One region of the Paenibacillus sp. FSL H8-0104 genome, then DNA from elsewhere that is predicted to be linked to it. Evidence: riboswitches for the same ligand, from Rfam matches in the RefSeq annotation. Region 1 holds a riboswitch; the other holds the start of a gene.
The links. Region 1 has a riboswitch for FMN ahead of ribD (bifunctional diaminohydroxyphosphoribosylaminopyrimidine deaminase/5-amino-6-(5-phosphoribosylamino)uracil reductase RibD). Riboswitches for the same ligand answer to the same signal wherever they lie in the genome.
Positions count from the first base shown of each region.

Region 2: it holds a riboswitch for FMN, as region 1 does, so the genes downstream of both, NST38_RS17485 (DMT family transporter) here and ribD (bifunctional diaminohydroxyphosphoribosylaminopyrimidine deaminase/5-amino-6-(5-phosphoribosylamino)uracil reductase RibD) in region 1, are expected to answer to the same signal.

Region 1 is NZ_JBBOTC010000001.1:4,419,287-4,429,085, forward strand. Features, by position in the region: gene NST38_RS19630 (bifunctional 3,4-dihydroxy-2-butanone-4-phosphate synthase/GTP cyclohydrolase II) at 1-519, opposite strand, end outside; gene ribE (riboflavin synthase) at 552-1,220, opposite strand; gene ribD (bifunctional diaminohydroxyphosphoribosylaminopyrimidine deaminase/5-amino-6-(5-phosphoribosylamino)uracil reductase RibD) at 1,281-2,384, opposite strand; FMN riboswitch at 2,708-2,877, opposite strand; gene NST38_RS19645 (hypothetical protein) at 3,046-4,353, opposite strand; gene NST38_RS19650 (peptidylprolyl isomerase) at 4,467-4,898, opposite strand; gene lysA (diaminopimelate decarboxylase) at 5,148-6,479, opposite strand; gene NST38_RS19660 (spore germination protein) at 6,583-8,250, opposite strand; gene NST38_RS19665 (stage V sporulation protein AB) at 8,275-8,703, opposite strand; gene NST38_RS19670 (stage V sporulation protein AA) at 8,684-9,340, opposite strand.
Region 2 is NZ_JBBOTC010000001.1:3,934,586-3,944,384, reverse strand. Features, by position in the region: gene NST38_RS17505 (YqcI/YcgG family protein) at 1-458, opposite strand, end outside; gene NST38_RS17500 (LysE family translocator) at 541-1,167, opposite strand; gene NST38_RS17495 (DUF1989 domain-containing protein) at 1,307-1,915, opposite strand; gene NST38_RS17490 (amidase) at 2,051-3,547, opposite strand; gene NST38_RS17485 (DMT family transporter) at 3,869-4,849, opposite strand; FMN riboswitch at 4,994-5,147, opposite strand; gene NST38_RS17480 (DinB family protein) at 5,232-5,732, opposite strand; gene NST38_RS17475 (CGNR zinc finger domain-containing protein) at 5,877-6,428, shown strand; gene NST38_RS17470 (amidohydrolase family protein) at 6,549-7,919, shown strand; gene NST38_RS17465 (amino acid permease) at 8,449-9,799, shown strand, end outside.

The sequences.
Region 1 (9,799 bases):
GCCATCTTCCTTAATCACTTCACAAATAACGCCAGCAGGGTAGGAACCACACATAATGGCCAAATCTACCGCCGCTTCTGTGTGCCCGGCACGACGAAGTACTCCGCCGTCTTTTGCAATCAACGGGAACATGTGACCAGGCTTACGGAAGTCCCCGGCTTTCGCCTCAGGATCAATTAGACCTTTCACGGTAATAGAGCGTTCATGTGCCGAAATACCTGTTGTCGTATCTTTGTGGTCCACAGAAACGGTGAAGGCTGTTCCATGGAAATCCGTATTTTGTTGAACCATCGGTTTCAGGTTAAGTTCGTCCGCACGTTGTTGTGTAATCGGAACACAGACCAGACCTCTACCTTCAGTAATCATGAAATTAATGACTTCAGGTGTCGCCTTTTCGGCCAAAGCGATAAAATCGCCTTCATTCTCCCGATCTTCATCATCCACAACAATGACGGGTTTACCACGCATGAGATCATATATGGCTTCTTCTATTGTGTCCAGAATGGATTGTTCTGACATTGGTCCACCTCCAGTTAATTTCTGTTCTCTATTTATGCAAATCCGTGATTGGAGAGAAAATCTTCACTGATACTGCGCGGCTTGCCAGCACCCGTCTCCCGATGTCCTCTCCCATACTGGAGCAGATGATCCACATATTTGCCCAAAATATCGCATTCGATATTAATGGTATCCCCTGTCTTTTTCACATTTAGTACAGTTTCACCAATGGTATGCGGGATAATGGAAACCGTGAATGCGGTATCCGATGTATGGACAACGGTTAAACTAATGCCATCCAGTGTAACCGATCCTTTGGGGATCAGATATTTGAACAACTGGTGATCATCAGGCTTGATCTCAAACACAATTGCATTCTGATCACGTGTTATACTGCCAATCACTCCAGTACCATCGACATGACCCTGAACGATATGTCCGCCAAAACGACCGCCTGATTGCATGGCCCGCTCCAGATTAACTTTACTGCCAGATTGCAGCTGACTGAGATTGGTATGGCGATAGGTTTCAGGCATTACATCGGCGGTAAAACCTCCACCTTCGAGCGTTGTCGCAGTTAAGCACACACCGTTCACTGCTACACTATCACCAATCTTCAGATCGTCCATGATGGCGGAAGCTCCGATATTCAGGACCATCGCTTCGCCTTTCCGACCAATACGCCGGATCTGACCGACTTCTTCCACCAAACCGGTAAACATGCTGCCGCCTCCCTTTTTCAAGTATAAAGAACCTAACTTTCTACTTTCAAATCCATTTATTTATTCAGGCCACACCGGAATACCGCCAATGCTGATATTATCTCCAACTTGTTCAATCTCCAACTGATTCAATTGAATCGCCTGATTCATACGTTCCACACCCTCGAAGCGGAAGCTTCCAGGTGTATCATAACCGCCTACAATCTTCGGAGCGATAAACATGAGCAGTCGATCGACCAACCTTGCCTCCAGCATGGCTCCATTCAAGGTGCCTCCACCTTCAAGCAAAATTGAACCAATGTCACGCTCACCCAACTTGCTAAGTCCGTTTAACAGATCCACACGTGGTCCAGGACCACAGCGTATAATTTCGACGCCGTAGGCTTCCAAACGTTCAGCAGCTTCAGGACTGGCTTCGTCTGTTGTCAGCACCCATGTTGGAGCAAGACCATCCTTAACCATTTTGGCACCTACGGGAAGACGTAACTTGGAATCCACTACAATGCGCACTGGACTAATGCCTTCGACTTGCAAACGGGTTGTTAGTTCCGGATTATCGGCGATTACCGTGTCGACGCCAACCATGATTCCCTGGTGACGATGACGAAGGGCATGCACAATCTCACGAGCGGGCTCGTTAGAGATCCACTTGCTGTCTCCGCTGCGAGTAGCAATTTTGCCATCCAGAGTAGTAGCCGTCTTCAGTGTCACAAAAGGTAGACCCGTTGTGATAAATTTAATGAACTTTTCATTCATGCGTCTTCCACGCTCACGCAGTACGCCAACTTCAACTTCAATGCCTTGTTGACGAAGCATGCTTATACCCCTGCCGGATACTTGCGGATTTGGATCTTCACAACACACCACAACACGTTTCACCTTTTCATGAATCAGGCGTTCACTACAAGGTGGCGTCTTGCCATAATGACTACAAGGCTCAAGTGTAACGTATACCGTACTTCCCTCTGCATCACTGCCTGCCATGTTAAGTGCATGCACCTCTGCATGACCGGTTCCACGTTTCAGATGGCTCCCCAGGCCTACAATACGGCCTTCTTTCACAACTACACATCCAACAACCGGATTAATCCCCGTCTGTCCCTGTGCTCGTTCCGCCATATCCAATGCCAGTGCCATATAAAATTCATCATTGATCATTTCCAAATCCGTTCACCCCGCGGTTTAAAGTCTTGTTTATTAAAAAATCCCCGTCGAACAATCAGTTCGATGGGGATGATGAGAGACAAATGTCACCAGCAGGAGTGAAATGGATACAGCACGCCAACACTTTGCCCAAAACTTCATTTCGGGCAAGTGAAAATAGACACATACCTTAATGAACATCAATTACAGGTAAAGAGCTTTTATAGTGCGGCATATGTATGGAACTGTCCGACGTAACCGGATCTTCCCTGCACAGTGCAAGACAATACAAATTGTGACTGTGCAGCAATACTCCTGCTGAATGCAAACCTGTTAGGTCTGCACCTCTCCTTCTCCCATCCAGACTATACTGTCGGTTCTGGAATTACACCAGATCAGCCATCTGCCAATGGCAGACAGGTCACGGACTTTGCATCAAGTGCTGGACACCATAGGTCCTTACACTTCCTGCATCACCGCCGGTAGGGAATTACACCCTGCCCTGAAGGATTGCTTTCGTTATTACTTGGATGTTAGCACTTTAATGCCAAAAAATCAATTGTTTTTTGTTCCTTTTTGTCACATACTAACTTTTAATAAGCTAAGAAACAACAAAAAACCGCTTCCTCTCAAAGAGGCACGGTTTTGGCTTGGAGGCCTATTTCACATCCATCGCATCATTCTACATATCAGGAAAACACCAGCTCGCCATATGCTTTAATTCTTTGGCATTATGGAATGGAGTGCGATCAGGTTCTTGCAGGGGCGAAGTCGGAAGCGGGAACTCTCTTGCCACCCTTCTGACCCAACTTGTGGAATCGATCGCAATAGCCGAGCATTTCCAGCGTCCATTCGCTCTCGGTCGAAACGTCCCATGCAAATCTGCTTTTCCCGGCATCTCTGGGAAGACTCCATCCAGATATTCAACGATGACGCGCTTGTCTCTGACTTCATGACAATATACAGTCACCCATACACCTTCCCGGACCCGAACAGCATACACATCTCCAGACTGTACCTCCCCGGTACCTGCATCAGGTGATGCCTTTGGTACTTTTCCGCGAACACTTCTCTTCTTCTCCAATGCCCCTAAGATCGTGTCCTTTACAGCTGGACTCTCACCAGGCTTATCCGCAAGTGATATATTATTCAGATCAAAATCATGAAATATCTTGTTCAGGTTGTTCTCATTAATTCCGACAGATGAATCCCACCACGCCAGAGGGGCCTGCACTTCAACCCGCACATTGGGGCGTGCGTCACGCTGCATGTATGAGGTGAATTCCGTGATCATTCCAGGATGTTCCTGCGTATCCAATATGCCAATCAGAGCTAACGTCTCAAGTAAATCACGGTAGGCATATTCCTTCTGTGTAGGCAAAAGACGTTCCTTCTTGAGCGCTACTGCTGCCTTGCTGTAACGTGTTTTGGGAGGTAATTCGCGCAGCACCGTTAACACCGCACGGAATGTCCAGCGGTCGTACTCATTGGGTATTGGAAGCTCCTGCGCGGTAGCCAGCTCTCGAAGTGCCAACACGCATCCAAAAGGATCACCGTCCAACGGGGTTCCATTGGTCATCCGCCAATACCATTGCAGCGTTGTGTCAGTTGCTTGATCCACACTTAATCCGCAGATCTTACAAGTGTTCGAAGATGGATATGGCGTATGTTCATGACTTGGCATACTGCTCGCAATAAGCTTGCCTGTAAGCAACGAACGCCAGATCATGGGTGCTGACCACAAAGAGGATACAAAGGCCTGCGCTGCATCATTGATCGTCCATTGGTTCGCAACTTTTTTCAGCTCAGTAATCGTTTCATCATGTTGCGGACGTACAAAGCGATTCGGTTCATGCCCGGCTGCCTCAAGCGCTTCTCGATCCTTTACGGATAGACTATCCGGAACGACATGGCGCGATGCCTGCAATTCTTCATCCCACAACGTGCGCTCACTATAAATTTGTTTTAACAAGCTTAGCTGAGTAACCATATCCAAGGTTATATTCATCCTTTCTAATTATCGATTTGAAGTATGTAAAAAATAAAAAAAGTGCTTCTATTAAAAGAAGCACTTCATGTTTGGATCCAGTTAAGGTGAAGGTATTAAGCTTCTACAACTTCAACAGTTTCCATTTTGTCTTTACCTTCTAAAGCGTCCACGAACTCCATACCTTTAGTTACTTTACCAAATACAGTATGTTGTCCATCCAAATGTGGTTGCGGTTGGTAGCAGATGTAGAACTGGCTTCCACCTGTGTTACGGCCAGCATGTGCCATAGCAAGTGTTCCGCGCTCATGTTTGTTCGGGTTAATTTCACAGTTGATTGTGTAACCTGGGCCACCTGCACCGGAACCGTTAGGGCATCCGCCTTGAGCTACAAAGCCCGGGATAACGCGGTGGAAAGTAAGACCATTGTAGAAACCGGAGTTAGCCAGTTTCTCAAAGTTTGCTACTGTGTTTGGAGCTTCTTGATCGAACAGATCGATCAGAACTTCTCCGCCGTTTGCCAATTTAATTTTCGCTTGTTTCGCCATATGTAAATGACTCCTTTCGTATTGACCATCGTTAATGGTGCCAGAACGCATGACCCTGGGCCAAGCATTACAGCACTTTTCTTAGTGTACACCGAAAATGTCTGGATCGCAAAAAAAACGGCAACTTTTTTTCATGATTTAGCTCAAATACGCAAAAAGCAGACAAAAAAGGAAGTTCCCTTTTCATCTGCTTCAACTGCAAAATCCCTATATCTTGAATAATGCAGAATCGCATTATCTTTTGACGAATTAGCGAGTTACTGGCTGTTTTCCAATGCGCGCTGGTACCAGGTCATTCTGGATGATATCTTGATACGTCTCACGGCGTACCACGACATCCCCTTGACCGTCTTTGACAAAGACAACAGCTGGACGACGAATCCGGTTGTAGTTGCTCGCCATGGAGTAGTTATACGCACCTGTGCAAGCTACAGCGAGCAGATCGCCGCTTTCCACTTTTGGCAGGTCCAGATCCCAGATCAACATATCGCCACTCTCGCAACATTTACCCGCAACAGATACTGTTTCCTGAGCAGCCTCATTCGCACGGTTGGCAAGCACAGCTTCATACTTGGATTCATACAAAGCAGGACGTGGGTTATCGGTCATACCACCATCAACGGCAACGTATTTACGCACGCCTGGAATGTCTTTGCTTGTTCCAACGGTATACAGCGTTGTTCCCGCTTCACCCACGATGCTGCGGCCTGGCTCAACCCAGATCTCAGGTACGGCATAGCCGATTTGAGCAAAATGATTTTTAACGGCATCTGTAATAGCCTTCACGTATTGTGCAACTTCAAGTGGCGTATCTCCATCGATATAACGGATTCCGAATCCACCACCAAGGTTAACCACTTTGAAAGCAACATTAAGACGCTCATATACACTTGCTGCAAATTCAGCAACACGTTGAACCGCCATCTGGAAGCCTTCAACTTCGAAGATCTGGGAACCGATGTGGGAATGCACACCGAGCAATACCAGATTAGACTGCTTGGAAGCCAAGTCAATCGCTTCAAATGCCGTACCATTACCGATATCGAATCCAAATTTCGAATCCGTCTGACCTGTGGAAATATATTCATGCGTATGTGCCTCAACACCAGGCGTCACACGAAGCAAAATGTTTACTTTACGATTTTTGTCCGCTGCTACAGCCTGCAACAGATGCAATTCATTGAAGTTATCAACAACAAAGCATCCAATCTCTGCATCAAGAGCCATTTCGATCTCTTCCAGCGTTTTGTTGTTACCGTGGAAGTGAATGCGCTCAGCCGGGAATCCTGCTTGCAGTGCAGTAAACAGTTCACCGTCAGATACGACATCCAAGGAAAGTCCTTCTTCAGCTGCAAGGGCACACATCGCCATTACACAGAATGCTTTACTTGCGTAAGCAACCTGGAAGCCAAGTCCGGAAGCACGGAATGCTTCCATGTACTCTCTGCAACGCTCACGAACCAATTGCTCGTCCACAACGTACAGGGGAGTTCCAAATTGTTCTTTCAGATCTGTTGCATCAACTCCGCCAATCTCTAGATGCCCTTGCGCATTTATTTTACTTGTACCATGTAAATACATAATCTGCATTCCTCACTTTTTATATACTGGAACAATTGATATTCCAATGATTTTACACCAGTATATCAAATTAGGCAGCGAGATGAATGGATTTTTCGGAAGATCATTTGTGTTTTTTACTTTTTTGCAGTTCCCCGTCCGGATCATCGGACATTTTGGTGTTGTCACGGGTTTTATTGAATGATGGACGTTTTTTATTTTCCAGCAGCGGAAGCCGGAATAAAAAGTTGCCCAAGGCCTTTGCATTAAACGGTATAAAAGGCCAGAGATACGAAGAATTGTACGACCGGTGAACGGTGAGCGCCAATATGAGTAATGTACAGCCCACGACCAACCCCGGAACCTTGAATATCGCAACAGCGACTAGCAGAACCAGCCTGACCAGCCTATTGGCGAGACCCAACTCGTAACTCGGCGTGGCAAACATACCGATGGCTGCTATGGCCATATAGAGCACAACCTCATTGACAAAGTATCCTGTTTTCACCGCGATATCCCCGACTAGAATGGCCGCGATTAAGCCCATAGCCGATGCCAGAGGTGTAGGCGTATGGACCGCTGCCATCCGTAATAAATCGACGCCTAGTTCGATCAGTAGAAACTGTAGAATCAGTGGTAACTTTACATTTTCCTGCGGACCAATGAAGTCGAGTCCCATCGGTTTAATCGAAGGGTCAATAACCATCAGAAGCCATAGTGGTAGCAAAAACAACGAGATGAGAATCCCTGCAAAACGGACCCATCGTAAATACGTTCCCATTAAGGCCGTCTGTCTGTTCTCCTCCGCATGCTCACATAGGTCGAAAAAGGTCGTAGGCAGAATCATCACACTCGGGGAAGTGTCTACGAAAATGACGACTCGCCCTTCCAGCAAATGGGAGGCTGTAACATCCGGTCGTTCCGAATATCGAACGAGTGGGAACGGATTCCAGCCCTTGTTGATAATCGCTTCCTCCAGCTGCTTGTCGGCGGCCGGAATACCATCGATATCCACTCGCTGAATTTTTTCCCGGACTGAATCCACCTGCACTTTATCCACAATATCGTCAATGTACACCACGCAGACATCCGTTTGTGTTCTCCGACCCACCTGCATGATCTCAAACTTCAGTCCAGGGTCGCGTATTCTGCGACGCACTAAGGTCACGTTGGTCAGGAGCGTTTCTGTAAAGCCGTCTCTGGAACCGCGGACCACCCTTTCCAATGAAGGTTCTTCTGGTGAACGAACCGGGTAACTCCGTGTATCCATAATTAAGACCGAGCGATCTCCTTCAACGAACATTGCGCTCATACCGGTAAGGACCTTGTTGATGACAGCACTCATCTTCTCGACTTTTTCCACCTGAATGTGGGGAATGTAACATTCAAAATAGGATTTGAGTGCATGTCCTGAGACGTCATCCGGCGTGAGATAGGTTAATCTTTTCAAGACTTCAAGCAAAATCTCATCCTTGGCGAAGCCGGTGATCATCAGCAATCCAACGTGCTTACCACCTAGGACCATTTCCCTCATATTCACGTCGAACGATTCTCCAAGCCCCAGCACCTGTTGCAGTGTATATCTGTTCTCACTCATGCGTGGGGAGATATCATCGTTTTCCTGCCAATATTGTACGGATTCCTCAATGCTGTCGGACATCTCATTTTGTTTTTTCTTATTGTACGCTTTCTCCTCTTCTTCCTTCTGAATCTCATAAGCAGACTTGTGTAACATCTCTTCCGTTATACCTTCACTATTTTCCTGGCCTGTGTGCTCCGTTCGTTCATCCATCTTCCATCCTCCTATGGCCACGAGTTACCGCTGATATATGAAAAAATCAAACAGGGAACCTGTCATTTTGCCCAAAATCATGGCGAGCAGTAATCCAAATAAATAAGGTTTCATGCCCAATCGTTTGGCTAGCACGGGCAGTACATTGAGTACCTCAGTGAGCGCTGCGGCGAGCAGACCGATGAACACGCCACAGAACAAACCAACGATCGGGCTGAGCAGCAGCACCCCATGCATTTTCCAATGCCAGAAGTCCGCCACCGTCCCGAGCAGTGAACCACCAATTAGCGCCCCTTCGTACCAGTGAGTTTTGTCATACGATTGCGTAAGTTGAGCCAACCTGGGAATCATATCGAGCACCAGAATGAGCGCAATTACGCCGCTCCCTACGGCAATCCCCCCTGCAATACCCAATACAATGCTGATTGCTCCATTAAGAACGCTCATCCGCATTCATCTCCCTGCGTTCCTGCTCGTGCATCCGTTCACTTTCTTCAATCACCACATATTTATCTACATTTTGCTGGTATAGGAACATCTCTACTTCCAGCGGGGTAGGTTCCTCATTCCATTTTTTCTTAAACAAATGATTAAAAAATACTGCCATTCCGAATCCAATACCAATAGAATACGCCACTTGGAACAGATAGGGATGTTCGTCCCGATGCCCAGTGAGCATCTCCACAATTCGAATCTGTACTTCCTGCATGTTCACATCGGCATGAAAATTCATAATGGTTAAGGCCGATCCGAAGAACAGCAGCAGCCAAACCAATATGAACAGAGACTTGGAAGGTTGACCATTTCCCGCAATGACTTCAACCAACGTATGGCCTGATCCTATCAGTTCCACACTTACCTCCGGCAAGATGTGCCGAATTTGGGGAATAATCTGCAATATATCAATGAGGATCAGATTGCCATCCTCTGGTCCAGGGCTTAGCAGTTCAAGCTCCAATAGCCTGCCCTCTTGGTCTTCTGAAGAGGTCAGTACATGTGCAATGTCTCCAAGCTTGACTGCTCTGCCCCTCTGGATGCGAATACGGCTGCGCAGACGAATATAGACCATTGGAGTGGGTGTCTGGGACATCCATAGCACTCCTTTACTGCGTAATTTAGGTTAGTATTTGAAGAATGTGCAAATTTATTACAAACGGGTTGGAAAAAAGGTGGAAGGCTGAGTTGGCGCTGCGGGATGGATCGGTCATTGGTCACTGTTGCTCGGGGGGAGGATACACGCAGACACTACGACGGCAGACCAACCTTCTGATCGCTGTTGTCTCCAAATTCTTTTTATTGATTTCTAAGTGTTAGAAATTTGGAGACAAAGGCGAACGCTTCGCTTCTTCAGGTCTAATCTGCCGCCTGCGTTGCTTATGTATCCTTAGGTGAGCCCTCACGCTTCGCTCCTTTTGACCGATTCCATCCCTCCGCTGCCCATCGTCCTCCCGTTTCCAAACGTTTGAAATAAATATGCTGGGGAGGTGGCAGAAGGGAATTAAAAGAAGAGCTTTTGGGGGTTATTTGGCTCAAAATTCTATGACGTTGG
Region 2 (9,799 bases), 480 kb from region 1:
AAACAAAAGTAAGGCTCTCCGCCAAAGCAAAACTCCCATGATGAATCATGAGGATCGGTTGAAATATGTTCCGGCCACGGCTCGGTATCGTGTGAACTTACCCGATTGAGCATTTGCCAGAATAACGTCTGATATTGCTCTACCGTTGTATGATCTTTCAGATCACTTGGCGTCTCACAGATCACAACCATGGAAGCGTAATGACCGGTGTCTCTGGAGACAGGACCATATTGTCTAAGCAGATCGGCCATATCTTCGGCAGCATGTTCAGATCGGGGGTCACACGTAAATCCGTACCTCAAATGTCCTGACAGAAATCCCATTCGTCCAGGTACACATGGATACGTATTATCTTCGTCGGCGATCATTTTACCAAATTGCGAATAAGCGTCCTGCTGCCAAGATGGAAGACGCTCAAACAAGGTGTTTATTTCGTCGGCACTATACAGCTCCGCCATTGATTCCCAACTCCATTCCACATGATACCGTTACAGTATTAATGTGGGGGAAGTTGGGTGACTGTCCAGCCTGATTTTGTTGTCAGAAAAATATGGAACGTACAGCTTCGTACCCAAAATACAAACCAAATCCGATCAGGCAGATTCCCGAAATGATAGAGATCCAGCGCAATACATTCTCACTGCTATGTTTGTGGAATCGACTGGCCATGCCAGCCATAATGACATCCCACACCAGAATACCAATGAATATGCCTGAACTGTAGAGCAGCAAATGAGCGGTATCCGTATGTTTCACAGTTGTCGCGAGAATAGAGCCATAGATCCCAAGCCAAAATAAAATATTCAGTGGATTGGACAGGGCCATCAAAAATCCGGATATAAATGATTTTCGAACAGTTGCTTCCGCAGTAGATGTACCCTGAATGCCTTGCTTTAGCTTCGAGAGCGTTTCCACTCCCGTGTAAATCAGAATAAAACTGCCAAATGACCAGAGAAAAGAGCGCATGAACGGCGTGTCCAGAAAATGGGCAACTCCAAAATAAATCAGCAGCATATACACCAAATCTGCAAACATAGCTCCGAGTCCTAGAATCCAGGCATGCATGAATCCGTGGCGGGCTCCACGGTCGAGTTGGGCGGCGTTAATCGGACCGATTGGAGCGGACAATGATATTCCCAGAATGATATAACTGAACAGTACAGACATAAACACGTTCACTCCTTAACGGGTTCGATGAATTGTACCAGTCGTCACAGAAAATGGGTACAAGTCATCGTATTCCCGCAAGGAGTGAATTAGAACAAACTACTTTTATCTCATACTGCGTCAAGGCCTTGTCATTCTGTTAAAGTTCCACATCCAATTGAATAGGGGTGCAGTTGTATCCGTTGCATGAGCTTTCCTCACAAGGACAGGCGGAGAGCCCAATTGTGAGATCCATTAATGCCTCCATCTCGATATAATCACCTGCACGAGAGTCGGGAGCTACAACATCAATCTTGCCTTCACTGTCTACAACGGACTTCATAAACAGGTTAAATGGATAGTGTTGATCCGGCGGTAAGATTCCGAAGGGTTCTAGTGCCGTGTTCAGATTGTGATAACAACTGGCGTGATCCTTTTTGTCGTATAACACCTCATACATCTCTGGACGACAAGCAGAGTTGAAGAAATCATGTACCCCAACGGTGTCACGGACAATCTTGAGTAAAGGTTGATACTGATTGGAATATACAAATTGTCCTGGTTTAATTCGATAAGTACGCAATACGTCCATTGTCACGCCGGGATCCAAGCGATGGTTAGCATCCGTAGCATCATATGCCACAAAATCAATGACTTGCTGTCCCTCCAGATCCGTTATGCGTAGTAAAGAACCCTTGCTTACTTTCAGGGCATATCCCGTTTTGGCTGGGATACGATAAGACTGTTTATGGCGCTGATTCGTATTCATCCGTCACATTCCTCCGCTACTTTTTGCTTTCAGTATGCGGAGCAGATGAAGCTTTCATGCACTGTTATGGCGCCGTACTCTACTCAGGCAGGAACATCCAATGGTGAATTTAAACACAAACCACATTATATGCCTTTATGCTGGGAACAGTGGATTACCTCTCATCCCGATCCAGAGGTCTGATTGTTCAAGCTGTCCAGCCAGATGTAATAACCAATCTTCGCGTCCCTTGGTTGCCATCACTTGAACGCCCATTGGCAACCCTTCAGGTGTCATATGCAGAGGTACACTTATCGCAGGCTGACCTGTCAGATTCGCAAGCTGGGTGAACGGTGTATACGTAAGACTTGGCTCAAACATTTCATAGATGAGTTGCTGCTGCTGGGTCTTGTCCAATTCACTAATCCGCATTAGGTTACGAATCTGTTCGTCATGAGGCGTTAATTCACCAATCTTAGGCGCAGGAAAAGCATTAACAGGTGTGACGTAGAAGTCATAACGCTCGAACAAAGTGGACATCTGGGCTGCAGCTACATCCCATTCAGCTAAGCTATGTACAAATTCCGCAGCGGACACCTTTTTGCCTGCTTCAGCCAGAACCCAAGATTCAATCTCCATATCATCGGAGGTCAGAGCCCGGCCCATGGATCGTTCCATGGAAGAGATCATCGCAGCCATCTCACCGCTGTTCATCATGTAATAGTTCTCCATCAACCGAACTCCATTGACTGGACTCAGTTTTTCTTCAACATGATGACCTTGATCTTCCAACCAGCGAACGAGCTTGTATACAGACTCTTTGGCTTCTGCGCTGACAGGTGTTCCCACGGGCGAATCCGTTGTGTATGCAATTTTCAGTTTGCGTTGATGTGGATAGCTCATATCAGCCAAGTAACTGCCTGGAAAGAGTGGAGCATGGAACGCAGCTTCGGGCTGAATGACTTGTAACGTATCAAGCAATGCAGCACTGTCCCGAACCGAGCGAGAGAGGGCAAAATCAATCGATGCGCCTTGCCATTGACGACCAACTCCCGGTCCTACAGGTGTGCGCCCGCGGGTTGGCTTTAATCCAAACAATCCGCTAAAGGAAGCCGGGATACGAATCGAACCTCCTCCGTCACTGGCTCCGGCAAGAGGAACAATACCCGAAGCTACAGCAGCAGCGGCACCACCACTCGAACCACCTGGAGAGTGGTTGATATTCCATGGATTGCGAGTGGGACCATGAAGACGGGGCTCGGTAATATTTTTCAAACCAAATTCAGGCGTATTGGTATGTCCTATGAAGATAAAGCCTGCATCACGGAGTCGAGTGACAAAATTGGAATTGCGCAATGCACGATGCTCGCTGAACAAACGGGAGCCTGAAGTCAGAAATTCACCTTCCAAGGATTGCGAGATATCTTTTAGGAGCAGGGGAACACCGGCAAAAGGTTGTTCTCCAGGTCGAACCAAACCGGCTTCCTCCCGTGCACGAGATTCATATGTACGAATAACCGCATTAAGTTGCGGATTTACTTCTTCAAGGCGTGCAAACGCCGCTTCAAGCATTTCAACCGGGGATACTTCCCGGAATCGGATCAGTTCAGCCAAACCTACGGCGTCGTAGGAGGTATATGAGAATGAAGACATTATGATCGTTCCTCTCTGAATATAATTCATCTGTTTATTCCATATGTCATCGTACCACCGGATTAGACAAAAGACAAAACATAGAAGAATCGTAGTGCGATGATATGCATACTCGTTATGAGGTTGGAGGGAAAAGAGGGGGATTTGCATTTGCGATATGGAAATAAAGCACAGGGTTAATAGCTCATATTACTAATTGAGAAAATGAACGAGTAATATCGAGTCATGGAAATAAAAAACCACTGCTCATCTAATTTGATGTGCAATGGTTTTATTTTATATTTGACTATTTGTTTATATGTGGACCTCAGATATATCCACTTACTCTGTACGCAGCTTCGGTGCAGCATCGGCCGCAGTTGATGATCTTTCCTGCTGTCTGGAAATGGCGAAGAGGGCCACCCAGATCAGGATAAAACCAAGCAGTTGCTCCCATGTAATCAGTGTACGGAAAGCAATCCAGTTCACCAACACACCGGCCATCGGGAAGCTAAGTTCTGCGAGAGTTGCAACAGAGGCTTTGGTTGACGACAGACCTTTGTAATACAACAGAAGACTGAGCAAACCTGGTAACAATGCCTGACCGAGAATGTTGAGGATGACAGCGGTCTGTTCACCCGTTCCGGACGGAAACGTCCATGCTGCGCCTTCGTTCCACGTCATAAAGATCAGGAGCGGGAGAGCAACGACAAAACGAAGAGAGGTGACCGTTTCATAACGCGCCTGACCCAGCATCAATCGTCCCATAACGGTTGAACCTCCCCATAAGGCAGCAGCCCCAAGGGATAACAAGCTTCCAGCATGAATCCAGTTGTCCCAGTTACCTAATGGCAATGTGAAGCCAAATGTAAGCAGGTACGTTCCTGCTAATGCTATGAAGAACAATCCACCGAAGCGACGTGGCAACGTTTCTTTTAATAACAGTTTAGCCAGCACGATAGCGAAGAGTGGTTGCATTTTTTGCAATAAAAGCACCGTATTCGGATCGTTATGTGTTAGTGCCATGGTGAACAATACCGTTGCGAGTGCTGATCCTCCCCATGAGATAAAAATCACGGCAATCCAGTGGCGAGCACGCAGGTTTTTCAGATCAGCCCGAAATTTCCACAGTACGGGAATGGCAATAAGACTGACGATGATATGTTCCACCAGTACAATCTGCGTGGATGTCATTGTATTTAGCAAAATAATGCGGAAGAGTGGGTCGACACCCCATAAGGCGGCGCCGAGAACTACAAGCCAGAATCCGGTATTACTTCGTTCCTTGCGGTAAACAGGTGATGCTGCTGATGTCTTTTCCATATTCAGGACTCCTTCGTCAGAACACGGAATCTTCAGTTGGCAAAATCGACAAAAGCCCCCGTTTTGGTATATACCAAATAAACGGGGGCTCATCCAAGGACATGCGTCAGGAAAGAGGCCTTCCCGTGAACGGCATGTCAATGTGTTGATCTTCTCTCATCCGGACTGTACCGTCGGCCTTGGATTCACACCAAGTCAGTCGCTGAATGTCCTTCGTTAAGAACAATTAGCGAGTCGCGGGCTGGTTCCGAAGAACATCACCGCCGGTTGGGAATTGCACCCTACCCCGAAGATCCTATTCAATTATATAGTGTGTTGAACAAGCTGTAACATTAATAAGTTCATCTTATTCCTGTAAGCGCTAGCAGTTCAAGCATTTTTTTTAGAAAACGATTTTCCAGCTTCCTTGCTGTCTGCGAAGGAGCACGATCTGGCCTGCGTGATACGCATCATGGAGTACCCAGCGAGCCAGTTCGTGTGCCCATTTCTCTTCGGAGTCCATATATGCGGCTTCAAGATCAGACTCTTGTAGTGCAGCTAATTGATCTCGCAACTGCTGGGCTAATCGAGTTGTACCCTGCATCAGTGTATTCCAACCAGCTGCATCCGTTGCATCTCCCGGATTCCCAAATGTGTATTCATTGGAGTCTACAGCAGGAAGGGTAGGCTCCTTACCTTGCATGCGACATAATAAGCGATGGTTGTAATAATACATATGGTTAACCAACTGCCAGATGCTTAATCCCCCTGAGGGTGGAATCCAGGCTGCTTGTTCTGCTGTAAGGCCCTCCAAGGATTTCGACAAAGGTACAATCCAATTACATTGATCCCAAGTATCATCCTTTTGAATAAGTAACACATCTAGTGCTGTTGTGTTCGTCATTGCCTTTTCCTCCTTGCGTATAATTGTGATAGGTGATGTAACTAGCTAAAACTGATTAATGAGGTTACACTTAATATAACACATCAAAGATGAGTTGTAACCTTCTTTATTTACTTAGATGGTTACATGAACGGAGGTATATGTATGGACAGATTATGGACCGATTTTGTAAACAGCGATTATCACGATTGGCGTGGGGGAGATCGATCGGAGGACAGACTTGGGAAGGCGAACTGGCAGCAAGATTTTCTGGAACGATGGCAACTTAACGCTTCTGTCCCTGCATCTCCAGAAGAGGAGTTGTCGATGAGAAATTTCAGGAATGAATTGATAGCTCTTGGAGCCCGCTTATCTTCTGGAGCATCATTAACGGATATAGAAAAACAATGGTTGAACGGCGTTATGGAATCAGGGCATGTGAGAAGGACATTGACTACAATTGATCAGGAACTGAAACTCAAACTGGTAGCTGTAGAAACACATTGGCATCAGGTTATGGCTGAGGTAGCTGCTGATTTTGCCATGACTTTGGTGGAGGGAGAAGGCGGCAGGATTCGGATCTGTGATAATTCGGATTGTCGCTGGATGTTCTATGATGATACCCGAAGCAGAACACAGAAGTACTGTGATGATAAGATGTGTGGCAATCTGATGAAGGTCAGAAGATTTCGGGCGAAACGCAAATTCCAAAATTGATAAATACTAACAATAACTATATAATGTATATATACTAGCGAAAAAATAGTCAGAAGCAGTACAGATTCGTAAGCAGGATGTGATCGTCTTTCAAACCAAAATAGATGGGAGATGTTTCTTGTGCGGACAAGTTATCTGTTGAAAAATGGCTGTGTGTTGTCGATGGATGCTAAAATTGGACAGTATAAGAGGGCGGACGTTCTGATTCAGGATTCACTGATCATGGCGGTTCAGCCCGACCTGGATATTCCGGATGCGGAGATCATTGATGCTTCATCGATGATTATTATGCCTGGGCTGGTGGACACGCATCGGCATATGTGGGAATCACTTGTCAAAACAGCGGGAACCAACTGGTCGTTACCAGTTTATTTGCAAAATCTCTATTATGGTGCGATGGGAAGCAAGCTCCGCCCACAAGATAGTTATATTGCCAACCTGCTCGGTTCCTTGGAAGCGCTTAACGCAGGAGTGACGACAGTAATGGATTGGAGCATGCCATATTCCCCTGACCATACGGATGAACTGATTCGTGGACTTCAGGATGCTGGCATTCGGGCGGTATTTGCTCACGGATTACCTGGTGAGACGGACTACTGGAATCGGGATAGTCAACTCACGTATTCGAATAATGATGTGAGAAGAGTCAAAGAACGTTATTTTTCATCACGGGATCAATTGCTTACTTATGGGCTTGCCATTCGTGGTCCGGAGTTCAGTCATTGGGATACAACCGTGAAAGAGATCGAGCTAGCACAAGAACTGGATGCGATCTGTTCCATGCATGCCGGATTTGGCAGTTGGGGATCTGTGGATCGCTCGATTAGCCACTTGTACGAAGCGGGACTCTTAAGTCCACGGGTGAATATCGTTCATGGCAACACCATGGGCATGGATGAATACAAAATGCTGGCAGATAGCGGCGCTTCCTTGTCGGTCACACCTGAGGTTGAAATGATGATGGGGCATGGATATCCAGCCACCGGCTATTTTCTTGAACATGGGGGAACACCTACACTTGGTGTAGATGTGGTGACGTCTACAGGCGGAGATATGTTCTCGCAGATGAAGTTCGCACTTCAAGCTGAACGATCCAGAGCCAATGAACAACTTTTGCAGCAGGGTGAGATGCCTGGTGAGTTGAACTTGCAGTCCAGCCAAGTGCTGAGATTTGCAACTTCAGCTGGTGCCCAAGCGTTGGGATTGGAGCAGAAGGTGGGTACGTTGACCCCAGGGAAGGAAGCGGATCTGATCATGATTCGTACCACCGATCTGAATATGTTCCCCGTTCATGATCCAATCGGCGCTGTTGTGCAATTTGCCAATCCATCCAACGTGGATACGGTCTTTGTGGCAGGTAGACTTGTGAAGCGAGAGGGTAAGCTGTTGAATGTTGATCTGGATGCGATTCGTCATGCGGCGATGCAGAGCAAAGATTATTTGTTAACCCAATACCGGATGTCAGATGCAGAGAGAATTGCTTTCTCATAATTTACTTTTTCATAAAAACCTGAAATGAAGTCAGTTTGTATTTTTATATACACCTCTACCTATAGTAAGAAATGAAGGGCCGCATAATGATATGTGGCTCTTTTACATGCCTTCATATCGTGGAATTAGACAGGATAAGGGAGGAAGATACAGCGGAAAAAGACGAAAAGAGCTCTCTTTTTCTTAACTTCAGATAACAATGAACCAAAGATGTTTTTCGCGGGAAAATAGGCTCATAAAAACTGCGCATAATATAAATTATACGCAGTTTTGTTTTAAATCCATTTTCATATTCAACCACGTGCAACAGATCATGATAAATTTCGCGGAAAAAGAACAAAATAAGTGATCTACAAAAATAAATTTAACCAAGCAACGCGATAACGTGTAGAATTCGATAGGTTTTTATAGGTGATCGATAAGATAGAACAAATGACTTTTTCATAGAACAGATGGGAAGCCATCCAATCGCTGCTACATCCATAGCACATATTGCACATTCAAGATTCATGACGAGAGGAACATGACTATGCGTGAGAACAAACAACGATCTTCATTATTTCGTAAAAAACCAATTGCCTCCGGGGGCGATAACAGCAGTGCATTGAAACGGGCGCTTGGTCCGTTGGACTTAACCACACTCGGGGTAGGTGCGATTATCGGCACAGGGATTTTTGTGTTGACTGGTGTAGCTGCCGCAACGTATGCCGGCCCGGGACTTGTACTGTCATTTTTACTGGCAGGTATCATATGTGCATTCGCGGCATTGTGTTACTCGGAATTTGCATCAAGCATACCGGCATCGGGTAGTGCGTACACGTATAGCTATACGGCTTTTGGTGAAGTTATTGCCTGGATTCTGGGATGGGATCTGATATTGGAGTATGGTTTTGCTAGTGCGGCGGTAGCCAGTGGCTGGTCTGGATATTTCCAAACGTTATTGTCCGGATTCGGACTGGAGTTACCCCATGCGCTAACGAGTGCGTTTAGCCCGGAAAAGGGAACCTATTTTGACATCACAGCTGCGGTCATTACGTTAATTATCACTTTTCTGCTTACCCGAGGGGTGAAGGAGGCGGCTCGTGCGAACGGCATCATGGTAGCGATTAAAATTATTGTTGTGCTGATCTTCATTGGTGTAGGTGTTTTCTATGTAGAGCCAACTAACTGGCAGCCATTTTTGCCTTTTGGTATCTCAGGTGTAACAGCTGGAGCAGCAACCGTATTTTTTGCTTACATCGGATTTGATGCGGTCTCCACAGCGGCAGAAGAAGTTAAGCAGCCACAACGGGATTTGCCGATTGGAATTATTGCGTCACTGGCAATCTGTACCGTTCTCTACATCGTTGTATCGTTGATCCTCACAGGGATTGTGCCTTATAACATGTTGAATGTAAGTGATCCAGTTGCGTTTGCATTTGAATTTGTTCAATTGAAGGGATTGTCTTGGATTGTATCTCTTGGAGCGATTGCCGGCATTACGACCGTATTGCTGGTCATGATGTATGGTCAGACACGTCTGCTCTATTCCATGTCTCGTGATGGCCTGCTGTCACCTGTCTTCTCCAAAGTTAGTGGCAAGAGTCAGACACCAGCGGTAGGGACATGGGTTGCGGGCATTATCGTGGCTCTGTTCTCCGGGTTCATCTCGTTGGGACATTTGGCGGAGCTTACGAACATCGGAACGTTGTTTGCTTTTGCAGTTGTAAGTCTGGGCATTATCGTATTGCGTAAAAATAACCCGGATCTCAAACGCGGATTTCGCGTTCCACTTGTGCCACTGATTCCGATTCTGAGTGCCTTGGGTTGTGTATACTTAATGACACGCCTTGCAGCGCTGACATGGATTACGTTTTTTGCTTGGTTGATCATCGGATTAA